One region of the Catellatospora chokoriensis genome, then DNA from elsewhere that is predicted to be linked to it. Evidence: riboswitches for the same ligand, from Rfam matches in the RefSeq annotation. Region 1 holds a riboswitch; each other region holds the start of a gene.
What was found. A riboswitch is a leader RNA that binds a small molecule or an ion and turns the genes downstream of it on or off. The one in region 1 is predicted to bind cobalamin.
Positions count from the first base shown of each region.

Region 1 (5,716 bases):
GGTCCAGTGGTCGTTGCCGTCCCAGTTGTAGCCCCGGTAGAGCTCTAACCGGCAGCCGTGGATCACGGCCTCGGTTTCGCGCTCGTTTGCCGGCTGGCGGTAGATGAACTCGGATCCGAACCCGCCACCCAGATCGTCGTCGTAGCAGATGTGGTTTGCTGCGTCCAACCGCCCGATGGCCAGGCTGTCGGTTTCACCGGCGTAGAAAGGTCCTGGGACGTTGCGCCAGTTCCGCTGTTCCCAGCGTCCGGTGAACAGCTCCTCGGCGGGCTCATTGAAGCTCTCCACCAACCGCCGGGCTGTGGGCAGCGGGTCCCAGTAGTCGATCATCGCCCTATCTTGCCCGACATGGGCGGCATGTTCCCGGCCGACCGGGGACGCCCACCGGAGACCTCGCCGACGGTCGGATCAGGAATTCCGAGAACGGACACTCTCCCTCCGAGTCGGTATGGCCAACGTGCTTCCCCCTTCCAGCCGACACGCGGTCAACGACTGGTTTGGTCGGCTCCGGCCGTCACAACGCGCCGCAAATGCTCTCTCTGGGCCACCATCAAGTGCCCTGCCGGGGCCAAACGTCACTGTCAGCCAGCGTGCCTACTGGCGCCGGGCGGCGGCACTACGGCACGGGCTCGCCTTCGGGCCAGCCCAGTAGGCGCGCGCTAGGGGCCACGACACGTCGCGGTGTGGCACCGGTAGCGGTAGCGGCCCTGAGCCGCGGCGGCCGCGACGACGCAACGCAATGACCAGCCATGGACGGACGGCCGCCATCGGCACGCTGGACGAACCACGAACCACCCCACACACTGGCACGATGCAGGCCGTATACAAGAGCGAGCGCGGTCGACGGGCAGTGCAGCAGTGGTGCTCGCAAGCTCTGGCGGGCGCGGATTTCCCGATCTCCACCATGGCACTCGACACCGGTGCCGGCTGGATACAGCTCACCTCGGCCGGCACCGGACGACCGCGAATCCTGATGGTCCCGGGGACAGGATCCAACGCGGCAGCAGCCCTGCCGTGGCTGCGTGCACTGTCGGCCCGCTGGCCGACCACCATCGTGGACCTGCCGGGCCAGCCAGGACTGAGCGACCAGTACCGGCCCCGGCGCGCCCGGCTGGCCTGGTACGGCCGCGTCCTGGAGGAGATCCTGGCGCTCACGCAAATGGACGATGTCGTGCTGGTCGGCAATTCGCTGGGCGCGGCAGTCGCCCTCGCGGCCTCCTCTCCCCGCATCGCAGCCCGCGCTCTGATCTCGCCCGCGGGATACATCCGGCTCACGATCGACCCGAAACTGGCGTCAGCGTCGGCGGCGTGGCTGCTCCGACCCACCGTCGACCGCACCCGCAGCATGCTCAGGCTGTTCGTCGCATCCGGCCAGAACCCGCCCGAGACTGAGGTGGAGTGGATGACGCTCGTGGCTGCCAATTGCCGCACTACGCTGGCCCCGCCACCCCTGCCCGCACAACTGCTGACCGACCGCGCGCAGCGGCCCTGCGTTGTCGGCGTAGGCGAGCACGACCGCTTCCTTCCGCCACGACGGCTGGCACCAGCAGTGCGGCGCAGCATGAACCTCGACCTGCGAGTCCTCCCGAAAATGGGCCACCTGACCACACCCGAACACCTCGACGGTGTCGCCAACCTCATCGCCGAGGTCGTCGACCCGCCGCGCAGTTGAGAATTCTGCGCGTGAGTACGCCGGGTCCAGGCATCGGCACGGCCCGGCCGATACCGAGATAGGCCCCCACATTCCCGGTGCAGGCGACTCCTGGCTTCCGTCGCCGCACTCGCCTTATTCGGCGTAGAAACCTTCCCGCGCCTGCGTTTGGCATGGCCTCGGTGCAAAGTGCTCGGGCCGCACGTCGAAGGAGGTCTTCGCCAGAGTGGCCGCGCTCACCGTCGGCTCGATGTCATCGGCTGTGGCCAGGCCTCACTCCACCCACGCCGACAGATCGCGCTGTTCGGCAGGTAGCGAGCTCAGCTCGGCACAGAAGGCACGCAGATCGCGGGCACGCAGCCATGCCTCGAACGCCGACTCGAACACAGCCCCCAGCTGTGAACACGGCGGCGATGTGATCACGCTGTCGGTGATGCGAATGAAGATCAGTTGGTGGTCACCTCCCGGCAGCGTAGACGGCGAGACGCAGGCGCAGATGTGCGAGGTGGTGACGCTTGTGACCCGGTGCTGCGGCGAGCCGATCCCGACCGCAGCACCTTCTGCACGGTCTAGAAGAACGCCAGTTTGATGCCCAGCCCGATGAACGCCGCCGCGCATCCGCGCTGAATCTGCCGCTGCCACGCGTGCAGCCGGTGTGCCAGCCGCCCGGCTGCGGCGCCGAGGCTGACGTCGACGGCCAGTTGCACGGCGATGAACAGCACGCCCAGGGTGATGAGCTGGGCAGTGACGTGTCCACGCGACGGATCGGCGAACTGGGGCAGGAACGCCAGGCTGAACAGGATCATCTTCGGGTTGAGCAGATTGGTGACCATGCCGCGCCCGAATGCCGCCCGGCCGCTGAACCCCTCCGCCGCGACGCCGGTGGGGGCGGTCGCGGGGCGGCGCAGTGCCTGCACGCCCAGCACGACCAGGTAAGCGGCACCGGCGTACCGGATCGCCTCGAACACCGGCGGCGATCCGGCGACCAACCCGGCCAGGCCGGCCACGACGGCGCTGATGTGCACCGCTTCTCCAGCTGCGACACCTGCGGCGGCGAGCATCCCGGCGCGTGTGCCGTAGCGGGCGCCGTTGGCGAGCACGAACATCATGTCCGGGCCCGGGGTGAGCATGAGCAGGGTGATCGCGGCCAGGTAGCCGACCAGCACCTCGACCGGCAGGAGGCTCATCATGCCGTCCCGCCGTGTGTGGTGAGTGCCCGGCGTAGCGCGAGGCGGTGCCGGCGTCGGATCTCGGCCTGCTCGTACTGGCGGCGGTCGTCGTCGGTCTGCGGCAGCAGCGGTGGGATCGGCCGCGGTTGGCCGAGGTCGTCGACGGCGACCATGACCAGGTGCGCGGTGGCCACGGTGGTGGCGGGCACGGACCGGTCCCACCGGTCGGCGGTGACGGTGACCGCGACCTCCATGGACGAGCGCCCGGCCCAGGTGATGCGGGCTCGTACATGGACGACGTCGCCGACGCGGACGGCCTGCAGGAACGCGGTCTCGTCGATCGCGGCGGTGACGGCCGGCCCGTCGGAATGGCGGGCCGCGACGACCCCGGCCACGGAGTCGATGAGGTTGAGGATGCGCCCGCCGTGCACGGTGCCCATCAGATTGGTGTGGTGCTGATCCATGATCTGCGACAAGGTCAGCTCGGAAGCTGCCGGGGGTCGCCCGGCCAGTGCCGGGCGCAGTGCGGTGGCGGTCACCGGTGTGTCCCTCCCTCGAGAACCACACCGCCGCACCACGCGCAGCGTCCCGGCGCAGGGCAGCACGACACACCTCTCCCTGCCCAGGCCCACCCGCGAGGCCGGCGGCGGCGCACACGGCGTGTGCGCGGCACGGGCAGGTCTTCGGACTCGCGGGCAGGACCGGACACCGTCCGATCACCTACTGGCCGTCGCTTCCCAGGCCCTGCGGCCCAGTGCTTGTTGACGGCGGTCGTTCCCGCTCACCGCTGCGGGGCAGTCCCGGACTCTCACCGGGTTCCCTCTTACGACACCCACCGGACCAGGACCTGTGGGTGAACCAGCGCCGCCGAGAGCATAACGGCCGGATACCGTGACGACCCAGCGGCGAGCCGGTGTCGCCGATCACGGCCGCCTGGTCTCCATGCCCGGCATTGACGGGATGAATTCGTCGCCTTGCGCAGCGAGGTCTTTCCGCCCAGCTCATGTCTCGGTATCCCATTGGCCTCGCCTTGCCGTGCGGCTTGTGCCACATCGTGGGAATGGGCCTGTCGAACCAACTGTTCCCTTCAAGTCAGGGCAGAAGCACCGAAAACGGTCGGTGGGCGGACATCGGCGTCCGTGTTGTCTGCCGCACCGATTTCAGCCGCATCTTCGGGGAGAACGACATGGAACTTGGTCTCGCATTGCCCACGTCCGGCCCGCAGACCTCGCCCGAGACGATCGTCAAGGTCGCCAAGGAAGCCGAGCGGCTGGGCTATGCCGCCCTGTGGACCTATGAACGTCTGCTCCGTCCGATCGACGACGTCACGCTGTGGTCGGGTGGTGAGCCACAGCAGGTGCCCGAGGTCTACCGCTCGGTGTACGAGCCACTGGAGACCCTGAGCTACGTCGCGGCCGTCACCGAGCGAATCAAACTGGGCACCGGAATCATCATCGCGCCGTTGCACGTGCCCGTGACGCTTGCTCGCCGATTCGCCACCCTGGACCGGCTCAGCGGCGGGCGGGTGCTCGCGGGCGTCGGTGCGGGCTGGCAGCACCACGAGTTCGACACGGCGAACGTGTCGCGAAGCCGCCGGGGCGACCGCCTCGAGGAGGTCATCGCGGCGATGCGCGCGGCGTGGGCCCCCGACCCGGTCCGGTTCGACGGTGAGTTCTACCAGATCGCGCCGTCGGAGGTGAACCCGAAACCAGTACAGGCCAACATTCCCGTGCTCATGGCCGCGATGACGCCGGCCGCCGTCAAACGCGCCGGCCGGATCGCCGACGGGCTGCTCCCCATCGCCTCATCGGCGCAGGAATTGGGCGACGTCGTATCCGCCTTCCATGCCGCTGCTCGTGAGGCAGGTCGCGACCCGAAGGACCTCACCGTGATCAACCAGCAGCCGTTCCCGGTACAGATCACCCGCACGCCCATGGGGTCGAACCGGCCGTTCCTGGGCGGGTCGCCGAAGGAGGTCGCCGAAGATCTCGTGGCCGCCCGCAAAGCCGGTGCGAGCCAGGTGTATTTCGCGGGTGGTCAGGGACTCGGGGTCGGCATCGGCCTCGATGCCACCGACGTGGATGAATGGCTCGGGCTGCTCGGCGACGTGATACGGGCCGCCGGCGACCTCGGCGTTCTAGCGGACTGACGAACGACTTGCGCGGGCTCCTGGACATGTGGAGTTGTCGATGACCACCGTGCGCAGTGAACGCCGTCTTCGGTCAGGGGCGCGTTGGCGGCTGCCCGATCGCGCATCGGAGTGTGGTCACCCGCCGGCTGGCGACGCGGGTGGGTCACTGCGCGGCATCGGGGCCGCAGGATGCGGTCAGAGTTGAATACCTGTCAGGACCAGGACCCGCGGGTCGGTGTAGTCGTCCATGGCGCTGCGCAGGCCCTCGCGGCCGGTGCCGGAGCCCTTCACGCCGCCGTACGGCATCTGGTCGGCGCGGAACGACGGCACGTCGCCGACGATCACGCCACCGACCTGCAACGTCGCGTGCGCGGTGAACGCGGTCTGCAGGTTGCTCGTGAACACGCCCGCCTGCAGACCGAACGCCGAGTCGTTGACCGCGGCGAACGCGGCGGCGTCGGAGTCCACCGTGGAGACGACGAGCACCGGCCCGAACACCTCGTCGCAGGCCACCTTGGCGTCGGCGGGCACCTCGGCCAGCACGGTCGGGGCGTAGCTCGCGCCGTCGCGGGTGCCCCCGACCAGCACCTTCGCGCCCGCCGCGACGGCCTCGTCCACCCAGCTCCGCACGCGCTCCGCGGCCGCCTCGCTGATCATCGGACCGACCTGGGTGTCGGCCGCGGCCGGGTCGCCGGACTTGAGGCCCCGCACCGCTTCGACGAGCTTGGGCACGAAGGCTTCGGCCCGGTCGCGGTGCACGATCAC
Region 1 is NZ_JAAOTI010000007.1:312,135-317,850, forward strand. Features, by position in the region: gene HAV39_RS13540 (ferredoxin) at 1-330, opposite strand, end outside; gene HAV39_RS13545 (alpha/beta fold hydrolase) at 812-1,672, shown strand; gene HAV39_RS13550 (hypothetical protein) at 1,925-2,269, opposite strand; gene HAV39_RS13555 (LysE family translocator) at 2,221-2,841, opposite strand; gene HAV39_RS13560 (acyl-CoA thioesterase) at 2,838-3,359, opposite strand; cobalamin riboswitch at 3,478-3,698, opposite strand; gene HAV39_RS13565 (LLM class F420-dependent oxidoreductase) at 3,881-4,969, shown strand; partial or broken gene HAV39_RS13570 (aldehyde dehydrogenase family protein) at 5,147-5,716, opposite strand, start outside.

Region 2 (5,716 bases), on a different contig from region 1:
CCAGGCGGTGCGGAAGCGCTTGCGCAGTGCGGCGGGGATCTCGGCGATGTTCGCGACGGAGCCCTCGGCCGCGAGGATGCGCTCGCGCAGGGCGGGCGTCCACAGGCCGTGCGCCTTGAGTTCGTCGACCAGGTAGCGGTTGACCTGGAGGAACTCGCCGGACAGGGTCTCGCGCTTGAAGACGTTGGCCACCGGCGGCTCGATGCACTCGGCGCAGCCGGCGATCGAGGCGATGGTGGCCGTCGGCGCGATCGCGATGAGCAGCGAGTTGCGCAGACCGGTGCGGGCGACCTTGGCGGCCAGCTCGTCCCACGCCCACGGGCGGGTGCGGGTCGCGTCCGGGTAGTGGTCGGGGTGCAGGACGCCACGGGCGGCGCGGGTATCCGCGTACGACGGGTGCACGCCCAGTTCGGCGGCGAGATCCGCGCTGGTGTCGTAGGCGGCGAGCGCGATCTCCTCGGCGAGGCGGGTGGACAGCGCCAGCGCCTCGGGCGAGTCGAAGTCCAGGCGGAGCTTGGCGAACACGTCGGCCAGGCCCATCACACCCAGGCCGATCGGCCGCCACCGGTTGTTGGCCCCGGCCGCCTCGCCGGTCGGGTAGTAGGAGAGGTCGATGGTGCGGTCGAGCACGCGTACCGCCACGCGCACCGTGTCGCGCAGGGCGTCCCAGTCGACGCCGTCCGGGCCGAGGTGGGCGGCCAGGTTGACCGAGCCGAGGTTGCACACCGCGGTCTCGCCGTCGCTGGTCACCTCCAGGATCTCGGTGCACAGGTTGGACAGGTGCACGGTGTTGCCGGGCACCGCGGTCTGGTTGCAGGCGCGGTTGGCGGCGTCCTTGAACGTCATCCAGCCGTTGCCGGTCTGCGCCAGGGTGCGCATCATGCGGCCGTACAGCTCCCGGGCAGCGACCGTGCGCACCGCGCGACCGGCGGCCTCCGCGGCCCGGTAGGCGGCGTCGAACTCGTCGCCCCACAGGTCGACCAGCTCGGGCACGTCCTTCGGGTCGAACAGCGACCAGCTCGCGTCGGCCTCGACCCGGCGCATGAACTCGTCCGGCACCCAGTTGGCCAGGTGCAGGTTGTGGGTGCGCCGGCTCTCCTCGCCGGTCGAGTCGCGCAGCTGCAGGAACTCGTCCAGGTCGGCGTGCCAGGTCTCCAGGTAGACGCAGGCCGCGCCCTTGCGGCGGCCGCCCTGGTTGACCGCGGCGACGCTCGCGTCGAGCGTGCGCAGCCACGGCACGATGCCGTTGGACAGCCCGTTCGTGCCGCGGATCAGCGACCCCCGGGACCGGATCCGGCTCCACGCCACCCCGATGCCCCCGGCGTACTTCGACAGCCGCGCGATCTGGCCGTAGCGCTCGTAGATCGATTCCAGCTCGTCGCGGGGCGAGTCCAGCAGGAAGCAGCTGCTCAGCTGCGGACGCCGGGCGCCCGCGTTGAACAGGGTCGGCGAGCTGGGCAGGTACGCCAGCCGGCTGAGGATGGCGTACAGCCGGGCCACCTCGGCGGTGCTGCCGGCCAGCCGCCGGCCGGCCGTGCCCGCGTCGCCGACCTCGCCCATCAGGCCGCAGGCCACCCGCAGCAGGAACTGCTGGGGCGTCTCCAGCACCTTGCGCGTCACCGGGTGCCGCAGCAGGTAGCGGTCGTAGACGGTGCGCAGCCCGAAGTATTCGAAGCGCTCGTCGGCGGCCGGGTCGACGAGCTCCCCCAGCTCGTCGGCGTGCCTCGCGACGAACGCGGCCAGGTCGTCGGCGAGCAGCCCGGCGGCGTGCGCGGCACGCACGGAGCTCGGGAAGTCGGTCACGCCCTGGGTGGCCGCCTCCGCGGCGACGTGCACCGTGAGCAGGCGGGCCGCGAGGCGGCTGTACGACGGCTCCTGCGCGACCAGGGCGGCGGCCGTCTCGATGGCGCGCAGCCGCAGGTCGGCCTCGGTCGCCCCGGGCCAGACGCCGGCCGCCACGGGGTTCAGCACGGTGGTGTGGTCCACGTCGGGCAGCCCCCGCGCGGCTGCGGCGAGCAGGCCCGCCAGCGACGTCGTGGGCGTCACGGCCGCGCTCGCGGCCGTCGTGCCGGCTGCGCCGAGGCCCGTGTCGGCTGTGCCCGCGGCGGCATCGGCCGCGGCACCGGTGGTGCCGTGATAGGTGGTGCTGGTCAAGGCGTGCGCTCCCCCTCGTCGAAGCGCGGGAGAGCACGCGAACAGCGACCACCCCGATGGCCCAGGGTGCGTGCCGTCCACCGTGGACCATCCCGCGCGGCCCGGTGTCCCGTCCCTGCCCACGCCGACGGATCCCCGGTTCCCCGGCGGTCGCGAGTGCGACGCTGCGGGACCGGGTCCGGCCCTGTACGCCGCGTGGCGGCGTCCGGGCTCGGGCGCGGATGGATCGGGGCGCGTCGCGGAATGGTCCGCGGCGCGCACGCCGGCAGGTCTTCGGGCTCATGGGCACGGCCGGGCCGCACAGCTGGACGCCGTGCTGCCGTGGACCCCCTACGCCGTCGCTTCCCAGGCCGGACCGGCCCAGTGCTGTCCACACCCCTCTTCGCGGGAGGAGCGCGGGACGGCTTCGTTCCCATTCACCGCTGCGGGGCAGCTCCGGAATCGCACCGGATTCCCTCTGCGCGGGCCGCCCTGCGGCAGCTCGCGCGCACCCCGAGACCCGGTCCCGAGGGGGACCGGAGGGGTGGACCAGCGATGTCCTCACACTACATCTAGTGGCACTCCGGTGAAAGCGCCCCCATATAGGCTCGGCGTGTCGTCAATGGCCCACCCTCACCGATGTCGATGCGCCGGTTCAGCAGGCGCAGGCCGCACCGCTCGCGGGAGCCGTCAGCGGGTCCACATCGTGCTTGCGGAGCCCGAGGAACGTCTGCGTGTCGAAGCCCTCGCGCACCCAGTACTCGTACCCGCCGAGCATCTCCTTGACCTGGTAGCCCAGCCGGGCGAAGGCCAGCGCGGCCCGGGTCGCGCCGTTGCAGCCCGGCCCCCAGCAGTAGGTGACCACGACGCTGCCGGCCGGCACGACCTCGGCGGCGCGCGCCGCGATCTGCGCGGTGGGCAGGTGCACCGCGCCGGGCAGGTGGCCCTGCTCCCAGGCCTCCAGCGAGCGGGAGTCGACGAGCACGAACCCGGGCGTGCCCGAGGCCAGGTCGGCGTGCACGTCGGACACGTCGGCCTCGAACGACAGGCGGGCGGCGAAGTGGGCGGCGGCCACGTCGGCGGCGGCCGGGGGCGTGCTGAGCACGGCGGAGGTGGTGACTGCGGTGGACATGCGCGGCTCCTTCTGGTCGATCGCTGACTCCATCCTGTCGAGCAGGCGGGACGCTCAGAAGTGGCGAGAACGCCGCTGTCCGCTAAGATCTCGCCATGCGTACGCCGGTGGCACTGGAGACCCGCACCCGGCACCGGATCGCGGTGCTGGCCTTCGCCGGGATGGCGCCCTTCGAGCTGGGCTGCGTCGTGGAGGTGTTCGGCCTGCCCCGCCCCGAACTCGACCTCGCCTGGTACGAGCTCGACGTCTGCGCCGAGTCCCCGGAGCCGCTGCCGGCCGTCGGCGGCTTCTCGATCACCGCCCGGCACGGCCTAGATGTGCTGGCCGCCGCCGACACCGTGATCGTGCCCGGGGTCGCGGACGTGCGCGCCGAGGTCTCCCCCGCGCTGGTCGAGGCGCTGCGCGCGGCTGCGGCCCGGGGCGCGCGGATGGTCTCCATCTGCTCCGGCGCGTTCGCGCTGGCCGCGGCGGGCCTGCTGGACGGCCGCGCGGCCACCACGCACTGGAAGTACGCCCCGCTGCTGCGCGAGCGGCACCCGCTGGTCGAGGTCACCCCTGACGTGCTCTACGTCGACACCGGCCAGGTGATCACCAGCGCGGGCAGCGCGGCGGGCCTCGACCTGTGCCTGCACCTGGTGCGCCGCGACCACGGGGCGCAGATCGCCAACACGGTGGCCCGGCGGCTGGTGCTGCCGCCGCACCGCGACGGCGGGCAGGCGCAGTTCATCGAGCTGCCGGTGCGCGACGTGATCGACGACGACGGGGTGGCCCGCGCCATGGCCTGGGCGCTGGACCACCTGACCGAGCCGCTCACGGTGAACCTGCTGGCCGCGCACGCGCGCATGTCGCCGCGCAGCTTCCTGCGCCACTTCGCCCGGCACACCGGCACCAGCCCGATCCGCTGGCTCATCGACCAGCGGGTGGCGGCGAGCCTGCCCCTGCTGGAGACCTCGGACTCCCCCGTCGAGCAGGTCGCCGCCGCCGTGGGGTTCGACTCACCGGCCACCTTCCGACACCACTTCAGCCGGTGCATGCGCACCTCGCCGTCGTCGTACCGGCGGACCTTCCGCGGCCGCTGACGTCCTCGCAGCCAGGCGTGGTCCGGAGGTTAAAAAGGTGCCCTTCCTCTACATATAGCGATAAGAAGGTGCCCTTCCTTGCTTCACAGGGGGGTGCGGGAGAACTCGACGGTGGACTGGAGGCGGCGGGCTTCGGCCAGGTAGGCGTCGGACAGGCCGAAGCGCTCGTCGCCGCGGTGGAGTTCGCCGAGGCGGCGGGCGGTCTGCGCCTGGGCGCGGCGGTCGCCGATCCGCTCGAAGATCTCCAGGGCCTGGGTGAGCCGCTGCACCGCGACCTCGGGCGCCTCCAGCTCGGCCAGGTCGGTCAGGCAGTACGCCTCGCAGTGCGCGTCGCCGAGCACCGCGAACCGGTCCAGCGCCGCGATCAGGTCGGCCCGCGCGTGGGCGGGATCGCCGCTGCGCAGCCGGACCAGGCCCAGCTGGCGGGTCAGCAGCGCGGCCCGGTGCCCGTCGCCGATCTCCTCGGCGATGGCCAGCCCGGCGGTGAAGTCGCGGTACGCCTCGGCGAGGTCGCCCTTGGCCAGCCACACCATGCCCAGGGCCCCGCGCGAGTACGCCTCCCCGTGCCGGTGCCCGAGCAGCCGGTAGGCCTCCAGCGCCTGCCGGTAGCAGTCCAGCGCCTCGTCGTGCTCGGACCGGATGCGGTGCCCGGTGCCCAGCCCGGCCAGTGCCGCGGCCTGCCCGCACAGGTTGCCCAGCCGGGCGAACAGCAGCCGGGACCGGCTGAACGCCTCCGACGCCTCCTCGTAGTGGTCCCGGTAGAGGTGCAGCTGCCCCAGCCCGCGCAGGGTCACCGCCTCGCCGAGCAGGTTGCCCTGCGCCCGGCAGGCCGACAGCGCGGTGCGGTGCGTCTGCTCCCACTCGGCGGTGTGCCCGCCCATGTCGCACCAGGCCACCATGGCGTGGGCCAGCTCCCAGGCCAGATCGGACAGCCCGTTGGCCGCGGCCGCCTCGACCGCGCCGAGCAGCGCCTCCCGTTCGGTCGCGAACCAGCGCACCGGATCGTGGCACAACTCCGCCGCGCCGGGCACCGGCCAGCGCGCCGCGACGGTGACGCCGGGGCCGAACACCTGCGGCGGCAGGCCGGTGGCGGCGCGTTCGGCCAGGGCCAGGTAGCCGCCGAGCGCGCGGGTCAGGGCCGCGCCGATCGCCTCCCCCGGCAGGTCCGGGGCCAGCAGCCCGACCAGCACCGGCAGCCCGTAGCGCGGCTGGTCCAGCTCGTCGGTGCCGGTGGGCCGCAGCAGCCGGGCCCGGTCGAGCGCGTCGAGCACCTCCGTCGCGTCAGGCCGGTCCAGCAGCGCGGCCGGCACCCACGCCGGGGTCGCGGCGATGCCCAGCTGGGCCAGGCCCCGCAGCACCAGCGCGGCCGCGC
Region 2 is NZ_JAAOTI010000012.1:197,453-203,168, reverse strand. Features, by position in the region: gene HAV39_RS19735 (ribonucleoside-diphosphate reductase subunit alpha) at 1-2,046, opposite strand, end outside; cobalamin riboswitch at 2,422-2,611, opposite strand; gene HAV39_RS19730 (rhodanese-like domain-containing protein) at 2,789-3,265, opposite strand; gene ftrA (transcriptional regulator FtrA) at 3,361-4,344, shown strand; gene HAV39_RS19720 (AfsR/SARP family transcriptional regulator) at 4,428-5,716, opposite strand, start outside.
Region 2: another riboswitch for cobalamin. It lies ahead of HAV39_RS19735 (ribonucleoside-diphosphate reductase subunit alpha); the one in region 1 lies ahead of HAV39_RS13560 (acyl-CoA thioesterase).

Region 3 (5,716 bases), on a different contig from region 1:
GCGGTCGCCCCGCTCGGCAGGCCGCTCGCGGTCAGGTTCAGGGTCTGCGCGACGCCGTTGGTGACGGCGGTGCTGATGGTGGAGGTCAGCGAGCCGCCCGGGTTGACCGAGCCGAAGGCCGGCGCGGCCGCGATCGAGAAGTCGTTCGCCGCGGTGCAGTACTGCGCCTGCTTGCCGATGGCCCGGAACGGGCAGTCGGCGTACTCGGACAGGATCAGCACGGCCGTCTTGTTGCGCGAGGTCTGCGCCGCGATGACCTCGTCCGGCGGGTAGAAGCCGGGGCTGGACGACTTGGGGTACATCTCGAAGGTGTACGTCCACACCCGCTGGTCGCCCCACAGCCAGTCGGTGATGTCGCCGTCGGTGACGTACAGGTCGCTGCCCTGCTCGGCGGTGTAGGAGTTGGTCGCCGACATCTGCTGGCCGATGTTGGCGAACGTGTTGCGCTCGTCGGTGGTCATGCCCGGGTTCACGGTGTCGGCGGTGGTGTACCCGAACGGCCACAGGATCAGCTCGCCGTAGGTGTGGAAGTCGATGTTCGCCTTGATCTGCTGCACGCCGCCGACCCGCCGGGACAGCACGAAGTCGCGCAGCACGGCCGCCTCGGGGGTGGAGAACGCCGACGGGCCGCGGTAGGTCTCACTCGACGCGCTGCCCGAGGAGCCGCCGCAGCAGCCCCACTTGTAGCCGAAGTTGCGGTTGATGTCGGTGCCGATCGCCGAGGAGCCCGAGTTGGGCTGCCGGTTCTTGCGCCAGGAGCGGTAGGAGCCGGTGGCGATGTCGTACTCGCCGCCGTCGGGGTTGAGGTCCGGCACGATCCAGATCTCGCGCGAGTCGACCACCGCGCGCACCCGGCTGTCCGTGGTGTACGCGTCGGTGAACAGGTTGGCCAGGTAGAGCGCCATCTCGACGGTGAGGTGCTCGCGGGCGTGCAGGTGCGCGTTGAACAGGATCTCGGGCTCGTCCTCGTCGGTGGCGACGTTGTCGGAGATCTTCAGCGCGACGATCTGGCGGCCCTCGTACGAGGTGCCGATGACGCTCTTGCGGACCAGCGTCGGATGGTCCGCGACGATCTGGTTGAGCTCGGCGTTCATCTCGGCGTAGTTGTGGTAGCCGCCGTCGGCCGACGGGAAGTCCAGCGGCACCGCGTTCGGTCCGGTGACCCGCGACGACGGCGGGGGCAGCAGTTCCAGGCCGAAGCCGAGGCGGCGGATGCGGTCGGCCTCGGCCGCGTTCGCGGTGATGTAGATGATGCCGTGCTCGATGAGGTCGATCGCCGCTCCGGTGCCGGCGACCGCGTTGCGGTCGTCGAAGGTCCTCGGGCCGGTGACCTTGTACTGCTGGGATCCGGCGAGGGTGAGGTCGTCGGCGGGCGCGCCGCCGGCCGGGCCGGGCACGATCAGGGCCACGCCGGTGGCCAGCGCGGTGAGGACTAGCGCGAGTCTGCGCACGGGATTACCTCCGAGGGGGTAGGTGGAGGCGCGAGTTCTGGCGGAAGGCCCGGCCCCGCTGGTCGCGGAGCCGGGCCCGGGGTGGTGCGACGGACTCAGAGGGTGAGCGTCCAGGAGTTGATGTAGCCGGTGTCGATCGAGGCGGCGTCGCGGGCGCGCAGGCGCCAGGTGCCGTTCTTGACCTCGGAGGACAGGTTCACCGTGTAGATGGTGTCGATGTTGTCCGTGCTGCCGCCGGAGCGGTTGTGCAGGTTGTACACCGAGCCGTCCGGCGCGACCAGGTCCACGATCAGGTCACCCTTGTATGTGTGCACGATGTGCACCTCGACCTTGGACGTCGTCGAGCCGTTGCCCGTGCAGCCGGAGATCGTGATGTTGCTGTACACGCCGGTGGTGTTGTTGTCGGGGATGCTGACGTCGGTGCCGTTGGTGGCCGCCGCGCAGCTGCCGACCGGGTTGACCGTCCAGGTGAACGAGGCGGTGCCGGTGCCGCCGGCGCTGTCGTTGACGGTGACGGTGACGGTGTAGGTGCCCGCGGTGCTGGGCGTGCCGGTGATCTGGCCGGTCGACGAGTTGATCGACGTGCCGGCCGGCAGGCCGCTGGCCGACCAGCTGTACGGCGACGTGCCGCCGGACGCGGAGCTGTTCAGGGTGACCGCGTTGCCGACGGTGGTCGACTGGTTGCCCGGGCCGGTGACGGACACGCCGCCCGGTGCCCCGCCGAGGGAGACCGCCGCGTTGTAGATGTCGGTGGCGAAGTAGCGGACCTCGGTGTACACACCCGGGTTCTGCGGGCGGGCACAGCCGATGCCCCAGCTCACGATGCCGATCTGGATCCACTCGTTGCTGGCGTTGCGCTTGACCATCGGGCCGCCGGAGTCACCCTGGCAGGTGTCCACGCCGCCGGAGGTGTAGTTGCCGGCACAGATCTCCTCGTTGAAGATCAGGCCCGAGTAGCTGCCGCCCGCGCCCTGGCACTGGGTGTCGCTGATGAACGGCACCTGCGCCTTGAGCAGGTAACGCTGCTGGCCGCCGCCCTCGGTCGCGGCGCCCCAGCCCATCACCTGGAAGTTGCCGCTGTGCAGCGACGTGTCCGTGGCGATCTTCAGCAGCGGGGCGGCGGTGATCGGGCTGGACAGGCGGATCAGCGCCCAGTCCTTGCCGTTGCCGTTGTAGCCCGGCGCGCGGTAGACGTAGTTGGAGGTGCGGGTGGTCCGGGTCGGATCCTGCAGGTCGACCACGCCCCAGGTGGCGGTGATCGAGGTGTTGTTGCCGGTCGCGCCGACGCAGTGCGCCGCGGTGAGCACCAGGCTCGGGGTGTACATCGCACCGCCGCAGCCCATGGACAGGCGCACGATCCACGGGAACTCGCCCTGCGCGGCCGGGGTGCCGCCCACGACCTGCGGTGTGATCGGGCCGGGGTCGGCGGCCGGCGCGGCCTGCGCCGGGACCGCGGCCGAGCCCAGGGCGAGCATGGCACCGGCCAGCGCGATCGCGCCGGCACGCAGTGCCGTTCGTAGTGAATTCCGCACAGGATCCTCCCAAGGTCCACCCGGCGCCGAGCGCTTCTGGCGCCGGATCGCCGGAGAGTTTCCCTGGAAGCTAGCGGAAGACAACGATACATAGCAATATCGAAGTTGATTGTTACGTACTGATGTCGCGGCGAGCCGCGGCCGTGACACTCGCCTCCGGACGGGCGACCCGCTTTGACGCGGCGCACCGCGTCCGTCACGATGACCGGTGAGCGGCAGTGGAGGAACCCGGTGCGAATCCGGGGCGGTCCCGCCACTGTCACCGGGGAGCGACCCCTCCCGAACGGCGCCGTCGGCATGACGCGTGCCGTTTCGGCACCAGGCCACGGCCGTTGACACGGTTGGAAGGCCGAGGGGAAGCGTCGATCCGGGAGCCAGGACACTCCGGCCGCTCGCGACGCCGCACGGCGTCGTGACGTCACCGACGCCGGAGGGCGGCCCTCGGTGGTGCGCCGTTCCGGCGCGCCGCGGGGACGGGCCACCGGCGGAGTTCGCGGGCGAGGAAACCCGCGGAGAGGACTCGCGCATGGGCTCGTGCCTGGGCGGGACATGACCCCGCCGTACCCGTTCGCAGCCGTCGTCGGCCTGGCCGACCTGCGGCTCGCCCTGCTGCTCAACGCCGTCTCGCCCGCCATCGGCGGGGTGCTGGTGCGCGGCGAGAAGGGCACCGCCAAGTCCACCGTCGTACGCGCCCTGGCCCGGCTGCTGCCCAGCATGGACGTCGTCGCCGGGTGCCGGTTCGGCTGCGACCCGGCGTCGCCCTACGGCGCGTGCCCGGACGGGCCGCACAGCGCCGGTCAGGACGCCGGTCAGGGCGTCGTTGTCCGGCGCGCCAGGCTGGTCGAACTGCCCGTCGGGGCCACCGAGGACCGGCTCGTCGGCGCGCTCGACCTGGAGCGCGCGCTCACCGCGGGGCAGGCCGCGTACTCGCCGGGCCTGCTGGCCGCGGCGCACCGCGGCGTGCTCTACGTCGACGAGGTGAACCTGCTCCACGACCACCTGGTGGACCTGCTGCTCGACGCCGCCGCCATGGGCGAGGCGTACGTGGAGCGCGACGGCGTCTCGGTGCGCCACGCCGCCCGGTTCCTGCTGGTCGGCACCATGAACCCGGAGGAGGGCGAGCTGCGCCCGCAGCTGCTCGACCGGTTCGGGCTGGCGGTGCAGGTGCGCGCCCCGCGCGAGCCGCGCGAGCGGGTGGAGGTGGTGCGGCGGCGGCTGGCGTACGAGGCCGACCCGGCCGCGTTCGCCGCGCGCTGGGCCGACGCCGACGCCGAGCTGGCCGAGCGCATCGACATCGCCCGGCGGCGGCTGCCCGCGGTGGGGCTGCCCGACGCGGAGCTGACCCGGATCGCCCACGTGTGCGCCACGTTCGAGGTCGACGGGCTGCGTGCCGACCTGGTGGTGGCCCGCGCCGCGCTGGCCCTGGCCGCCTGGCACGGCCGGGACCGGGTCACCGCGCAGGACGTGCGCGACGCGGCCCGGCTGGCCCTGCCACACCGCCGCCGGCGCGACCCGTTCGACGCCCCCGACCTGGACGAGCAGGCGCTGGAGGACGCGCTGAACAGCGCGCCCCCGCCCGCGGACGCCGACGGAGCCCGTGACGGCGGCGACCCTGGCGGGCCCGACGACGCGGACGACCGCGACCGGCGCGGCGACGGCCCGGACGGTGGCCTCGGCAGCGGCTCGGACGGCGCGGCCGAGCGGGACGGTGACGGCGACCTGGACGGCGACGGCTCCGGCCCGGACGACGGGCCGGACGGGCCCGACGATGACGGGCCGGACGGCGGTCCGGGGCAGGGCGGGCCCGGTGGTGCGGTCCCCGATGAGGACGGCACGCCGCTGCGGCCGGTGCCGCACGGGGACACGCGGCAGCGGGACGGGGTCGACGAGGGGCGTTACGCGTCCGCGGGGCAGCAGCACGCCGAGGCGGCCGCGCCGCGGCGGGCGCGGCTGTTCGCGGTGAAGGGGACCGGGGAAGGGGCGGCGGGGCGGCGCTCGCCCGCGTACACCCGGATGGGCCGGACCGTCGGCGCGCGGGTGCCCGGCGGCACGCTGACCGCGCTGCACCTGGCGGCGACCGTGCGGGCCGCGGCCCGGCAGCAGCAGGCCCGCGGCCGGGCCCCCGGCGGCCCGCTGCGGCTGGCCGCGGCCGACCTGCGCGAGCCGGTGCGGCAGGGGCGCGAGTCCAACCTGGTGCTGTTCTGCGTGGACGCCTCCGGCTCGATGGCGGCCCGGCGGCGTATGGGCGCGGTGAAGGGCGCGGTGCTGTCCCTGCTGCTCGACGCGTACCAGCGGCGCGACAAGGTCGGCCTGGTCACCTTCCGGGGTAGTGAGGCGGCCCTGGCGTTGCCGCCGACGTCCAGCGTGGAGGCGGGCGCGGCGCGGCTGCGCGAGCTGCCCACCGGCGGACGCACCCCGCTGGCCGCCGGCCTGCGCCGGGCAGCCCACACGCTGCGGGTGGAGCGCCTGCGCGACCCGCACCGGCGAGCGCTGCTGATCGTGGTGACCGACGGTCGGGCCACCGCCGGGGCCGACCCGGTCGGCGAGGCCATGCGCATCGCCGACGGGCTGGCCGCGGGCGGCGTGTCGGCCGTGGTCGTGGACTGCGAGTCCGGGGTGGTCCGGCTCGGGCTGGCCGCCCGCCTGGCCGCGCGGCTCGGCGCGGAGCACGTGCCGCTGGCGGAGGTGACCGCCCAGGGCCTGGCCGGGGTGGCGCGCCGCGACCGGCGCAGG
Region 3 is NZ_JAAOTI010000012.1:118,398-124,113, forward strand. Features, by position in the region: gene HAV39_RS19395 (M14 family metallopeptidase) at 1-1,451, opposite strand, end outside; gene HAV39_RS19400 (trypsin-like serine protease) at 1,547-2,983, opposite strand; cobalamin riboswitch at 3,205-3,368, shown strand; gene HAV39_RS19405 (VWA domain-containing protein) at 3,533-5,716, shown strand, end outside.
Region 3: another riboswitch for cobalamin. It lies ahead of HAV39_RS19405 (VWA domain-containing protein); the one in region 1 lies ahead of HAV39_RS13560 (acyl-CoA thioesterase).

Region 4 (5,716 bases), on a different contig from region 1:
CCCGCTACCCGGCGCGCTGCCTGGTCGGCTCGGCACGCGCGGCGGAGCTGGCCGCGGCCGAGGGCGTCACCCGGTCGGCGGCGGCGGTGCGGCTGGCCGCGGCCGAGCACCCCGCCGGGGCGGTATGGGCTGTCGGCAACGCCCCGACCGCCCTGTTCGAGCTGCTGCGGCTGGCCGCGGCCGGACAGCTCGTCCCGGCGCTGGTGATGGGCCTGCCGGTGGGCTACGTCGGCGCGGCCGAGTCGAAGGCGGCGCTACGGGCGTCAGGACTGCCGCAACTGTCCAACGTGAGCGCCCGTGGCGGCTCCGCCGTCGCCGCGGCAGCCGTGAACGCCCTGCTCTACGGCGACCCCCTGGCACCTGCGGAACCCTCGCCCGGCGGGGAGGGACCGTTCGCCCTGGCCGGGCCGGACTCGCCGCGGCACGGCCAGGACCGGCAGCCGGGCGCGCGGGAGCCCTAGGCGGTCCGACCTGCCCGCAGGCTCGCTATCGATGCCACCTGGACAACCCCTGGAGGAGAGACCGTGACCACCACCCCGCCCGCGCTGCTCATAGCCGGGCACGGCACGTCCGACACGGACGGCGCCGAGCAGTTCCGCGCGTTCACCGAGCGGGTCGGCAAACGCCTCGCCCCGCGCGGCGTGACCGTCGGCGGCGGCTTCATCGAGCTGTCCCCGCCCCCGCTGGGCGAGGCGGTGGCGGAGCTCGTCGCGGGCGGGCACCGCCGGCTGGCGGCCGTGCCGCTGATGCTGGTCGCGGCGGGGCACGCCAAGGGCGACATCCCCGCGGCGCTGGCTCGCGAGCAGTTGCGGCACCCCGGCCTGGCGGTGTCCTACGGCCGCCCGCTCGGCGCGCACCCGACCGTGCTGGCGCTGCTGCGGGAGCGGCTGGCCCAGGCGCAGGCCGATCCGGCGGATCCCGATCAAAGCGCGATGGTGCTGCTGGTCGGCCGGGGCTCCACGGACCCCGACGCGAACGCCGAGGTGGCGCGGGCCGCCCGGCTGCTGGCCGAGACGGCCCGGGTGGCCGGGGTGGAGTACGCGTTCATCTCCCTCGCGTCGCCCGGCGTGCCCGCGGGGCTGGACCGCTGCACGGCGCTGGGCGCGCGCCGGATCGTGGTGCTGCCGTACTTCCTGTTCACCGGGGTGCTGCCGCGCCGGGTGGCCGAGCAGGCCGCGGCCTGGGCAGCGGTGCACCCCGACGTGGACGTGCGCTGCGCCGACGTGCTCGGCGACACCGACGCCCTGGCCGACCTGCTGATCGAGCGCTATGGCGAGGCGCTGGCCGGGGACATCCGGATGAACTGCGACTCGTGTGTGTACCGGGTCAGCCTGCCGGGCTTCGAGGACCGGGTCGGCGCCCCGCAGACCCCGCACCACCACCCCGGTGACGCCGGGCACAGCCATGATCACCGCCCTGACCACAGCCATGGCCACAGCCACGAGCACGGCCACAGCCACGACCACGGCGTATTTCACGCGGACATTCATCACCGTCACCCTTGAGAAGGTTTGACGGCCGGCGAGCGCAGCTGGCATGGTGAGGGCAACAAGTTCACATCAGACGACGGTGCGCAGGAACCCAGTGAGAATCTGGGACGGTCCCGCCACTGTGACCGGGGAGCGCCCCGCACGAGCCACGGCCGCCGCAGCGGCTGGAAGGCGCGGCAAGCGCGACGAAGTTCCATCCACCCGGGAGTCAGGACACTGACCCGTCGTTGTCCAGTTCGGGGCGGTGAACCCCGAGGAGGAGGTTTCTCATGGGTGCGTTGTCGACGCCCGCGGTGCCGTCGCAGGAGACGGCCGGAATCGCGGGGCGGCTGCGGGATCAGGTCATCGCCGGTGTGCTCGTCGCACTGGCACTGTTCATCCTCTACGCGGTGTTCCTGGACCAGGGCGCACTGCTGTCCCCGGTGTACGGGGAGCTCTCCCGTAGCGCCAACTACCTGCACGAGCTGTCCCACGACGGGCGGCACCTGTTCGCCGCCAACTGCCACTGAGCGGGGCGGACATGTCCCTGCTCTCGCTGATGGGGCGGGGTGGGCTGGCCGGTGCGTGCGCCGGGGCCCTCTCCGCCGTGGTGTCCCTGGTGCTCGCCGAGCCGGTCATCGACCGGGCGATCGCCCTCGAACACGCCAACGCCGGTGAAGGCCACGGCGCGGAGCTGTTCAGCCGCGACACGCAGCACGTCGGCATGCTGGTCTCGGTGATCCTGGCCGGGATGGCGATCGGGCTGCTGTTCGGCCTGGTGTACGCGGTGCTGCACCGCCGCGATCCCGGGGCCGACCCGTGGGGCCGCGCGCTGCGCCTGGCCGGGGCGGGCTTCCTGGGCGTGGCGCTGCTGCCGTTCCTGCGCTACCCGACCAACCCGCCCGGCGTGGGCAGCGAGGCGACCCAGCAGGCGCGGACCGTGACCTGGCTGGCCGCGATCGCGATCGGGCTGGCCACGGTGTCCGCGGCGGGCCTGCTGGCGGGCCGTCTCGCCGAGCGCGGGGCGGCGCTGCCGCTGCGCCAGCTGGCCCCGGTCGGGGTGGTGCTGGTCGGGCTCGCCCTGCTGTTCACGCTGCCGTCGTCCGGTGACGAGATCAGCACGCCGGCCGATCTGCTGTGGTCGTTCCGGTTGCTGTCGCTGCTGGCCTCGGTGGTGCTGTGGGCCGGGATCGGGGTCGGGTTCGGGCTGGCCGGGCTGCGGGCCGGCGCGGTCGCGGACAGCGCCGCCGTGCGGGCGGCCGCGTGAAGGCGAGGGTCACGGTGTGCCGCGACTGCTGCTGCGGCACCGCCAAGCACCCGGACACCGATCATGAGGGACAGCTGCGGCAGCTGGAGAAGGCGGGCGTACGGGTGCGCATCGCGCAGTGCCTGGACGTCTGCGAGCACTCCAACGTGATGGTGGTGCACCCGCGCCCGTCCGGTCGCCGCGACGGCGGCCGCCCGGTGTGGCTGGGCGGCGTCCTCGACGAGGCGACGGTGGAGTACGTCGCCTCCTGGGCCGCGGCCGGCGGGCCGGGTGCCGCCGAACTCCCGGTAGCTCTGATCCCGTACGTCATCGAGGCCCCCGGCCAGACCTGACCGGCCACGCCCGCGCGGCGCGGTGATCGTCCGACTTGCCAGGCACCTGTGCGTATCTTGAGCTCGCATTCGCCCATGTGCCTGGCAAGTCGAGTGACCTTGGCGGTCAGGGGCGGGTGGGCACGGCCGCGGACGCCTGCTCGAAGGACTGGGCGGGGGCGCCGCGGCGGTACATGACCAGCAGGATGATGGCGAGCAGGGGCATCAGGATGTCCGACGGCAGCGCCCAGACGTTGGCCGGCGCGTGGTTGTCGTGGAACACCCACTGGTTGAAGTGGCCCCAGGCGTCGCCCCAGAACGAGATGGCCAGCGCGGTCACCGCGGCGGTCAGCCAGGTGCCGCGCAAGCGCCGCCAGGCACAGCCGATCGCCAGTACGGCCACCGCGATGTCGCCCCAGCCGACCTCCCACTGGAACATCGACTGGGTGTAGCCGATCTGCTCGGCGGTCTGATCGGATGTCGGGCCGATGTGGCTGAGCCCGCCCAGCAGGCCCCAGATGCCCGCCCCGGCCACCATGATCCACAGCAGGGCGAGCTCGACGACGCGGTGCTTGGTACGCCGACCCGGGTGCTTGTCCACGGCGACGTGGATCAGCCAGCCGACGACGACGGTGAACCAGATGGCAGCGAAGAACGGCATCACACACCTCCGGACGGCTCCGACGTTACGCCGGGGCCGTCCGGAAGGGGTCTTGTCCTGCGATTCCGCCGCGCCCGGTCAGGACACTCCGTAGAATCGCTTCGCGCCCGGGTGCAGCTCCAACGGCGACACCAGCGGCGCGATGTCGCGGCTGAAGTTGCCGCCCTCGGGGTGCACCGCGGCCAGCTCGTCCTGGTGGTCGAAGAGCAGCTGGGTGAGCCGGTACGCGACCTCGTCGGGCATGTCCGCGGACACCACGACGAGGTTGGGCACCGCGATGGTGTCCACGTCGGCGGTCAGGCCGTACATGCCCTTCGGGATGGTGCCGGGGGCGTAGATGTCGGGGTGCGCCTTGCTGACGGCCTGGCCCAGCTCGTCGAGCGGGACCAGCATGAACACCCCCGGCGACTGATCGAACAGCCCTTGGATGCCCGTGGTCGGCAGGCCTGCCGAGTAGAACATCGCGTCCAGGTCGCCGGTGCGCATCGAGGACGTCATCTGCGACAGCGAAGCCGACACCTGAGTGATGTCGCGCTTGAGGTCCAGGCCGGCGACGGTCAGCAGCCGGACCGCCACCTCCTCGCTGCCGGAGTTCTGCGGGCCGGTGCCGACCCGCTTGCCCTTCAGATCCTTGATGGACGTGATGCCCGAGTTGCGGCGCACCGCCAGGTGGGTCTGGCCGTTGAAGACCCGGGCCAGCGCCCGGAACTGCACCGGCTTGCCCTCGAACAGGCCCTTGCCGGCGGCGGCGTCCGCGGCCACGTCGGCGAACGTGAACGCGATCTGCACGTCGTCGATGGCCAGCCGCTGCAGGTTCTCGCCCGCGCCGTTGGTCGGCGGGGCGAGGGCCTCGTAGCCCGGCAGGTGCCGGTTGATCAGATCTGCGTAACCGCCGCCCACCTGGTTGAACACGCCGTTGGTGGGGCCGGTGCCGATGGTCAGGGTGCCGCCGTGCCAGGCCGGTGCCGCCGCTTCGGCCTCCGCCGTGCAGGCGGCGAGCGCCGGGGCGAGCAGCACGCAGAGCAGCAGGGCCAGCCGGCGGCGCCTCACCACTGGCCGTCCACCCGCGCCTCCGGTTCCAGCGCGTACGCCACGCGGTGCGCCAGCAGCGCCGTCTCGTAGCCGATCTGGCCGAGGTCGCAGCCGGGCGCGGCCACCACGGCGAGGAACGCCCGGTCGCGGACCGCCATGATCAGGAGTACGCCCTCGTCCATGTCCACCACCGTCTGGCGCACCTGGCCGCTGCTCAGGCAGCGCGCCGCGCCGATGGTGAGGCTGGCCATCCCGCTCGTGATGGCAGAGAGCTGGTCCGACAGATCCTGACGCAGCCCGTCCGAGTGGGCGATCGTCAGGCCGTCCACAGAGACGGCCAGCACATAGGTGACGTCGGCGATCCGTTGGGCGAAGGAGGTCAGCAGCCAGTCGAGGCCGCCGATCTCGTCGGCGCCGGCGAGCTGCGCGGGGTTCTGAGTCATCGAGTGCTTTCCTTCGTTGCTGGCGGGGCTGACAGGCGCTGCTCACGAGCCAGTTCGCGGTGAGCGGCCGCGATACCGCCGGCCAGACCGGACAGCCGGGCCCGGACCGCTTCGGGGTCCAGCAGTCCGGAGCTGTCGGTCCGGGAGGAGGTGGTGGCTGCGCGGCCGGGCGACGCGAGGTCGCCGGGGCGGCGCTGGGGCAGGCCGGAGGGCAGAAGCGGAGGTCGGTCGGGGGATGCCTGCCGGGCCCCAGGGATCGCCTGGGTCGGCGCGTCGGCGGCTGCCGCGAAGGTGGCGGCGGGCGCTGGCATGGACGTGGACGGAGTCGGGGTCGGGGACGTGGACGGGGTCGGGGCGGGGGACTGGACGGCGGACGGTGGGCCGGTGGGGCTGGGGGCGGACGGCGGCGCGGGGATGGGCGGTCGTGCGGTCATGGCCGGTGCGGCGGCGGCCGGGCGGGCGCCAGGACGTCGGGTGCGCAGCGTCTCGCCGTCGGGCAGGTTCCCATTGCCGGACGTGACGGTCAGCCTGCT
Region 4 is NZ_JAAOTI010000012.1:132,899-138,614, forward strand. Features, by position in the region: partial or broken gene HAV39_RS19450 (precorrin-8X methylmutase) at 1-344, shown strand, start outside; gene HAV39_RS19455 (sirohydrochlorin chelatase) at 525-1,505, shown strand; cobalamin riboswitch at 1,534-1,729, shown strand; gene HAV39_RS19460 (CbtB-domain containing protein) at 1,760-1,999, shown strand; gene HAV39_RS19465 (CbtA family protein) at 2,011-2,736, shown strand; gene HAV39_RS19470 ((2Fe-2S) ferredoxin domain-containing protein) at 2,733-3,068, shown strand; gene HAV39_RS19475 (DUF6790 family protein) at 3,175-3,708, opposite strand; gene HAV39_RS19480 (TAXI family TRAP transporter solute-binding subunit) at 3,787-4,761, opposite strand; gene HAV39_RS19485 (roadblock/LC7 domain-containing protein) at 4,755-5,183, opposite strand; gene HAV39_RS19490 (sensor histidine kinase) at 5,180-5,716, opposite strand, start outside.
Region 4: another riboswitch for cobalamin. It lies ahead of HAV39_RS19460 (CbtB-domain containing protein); the one in region 1 lies ahead of HAV39_RS13560 (acyl-CoA thioesterase).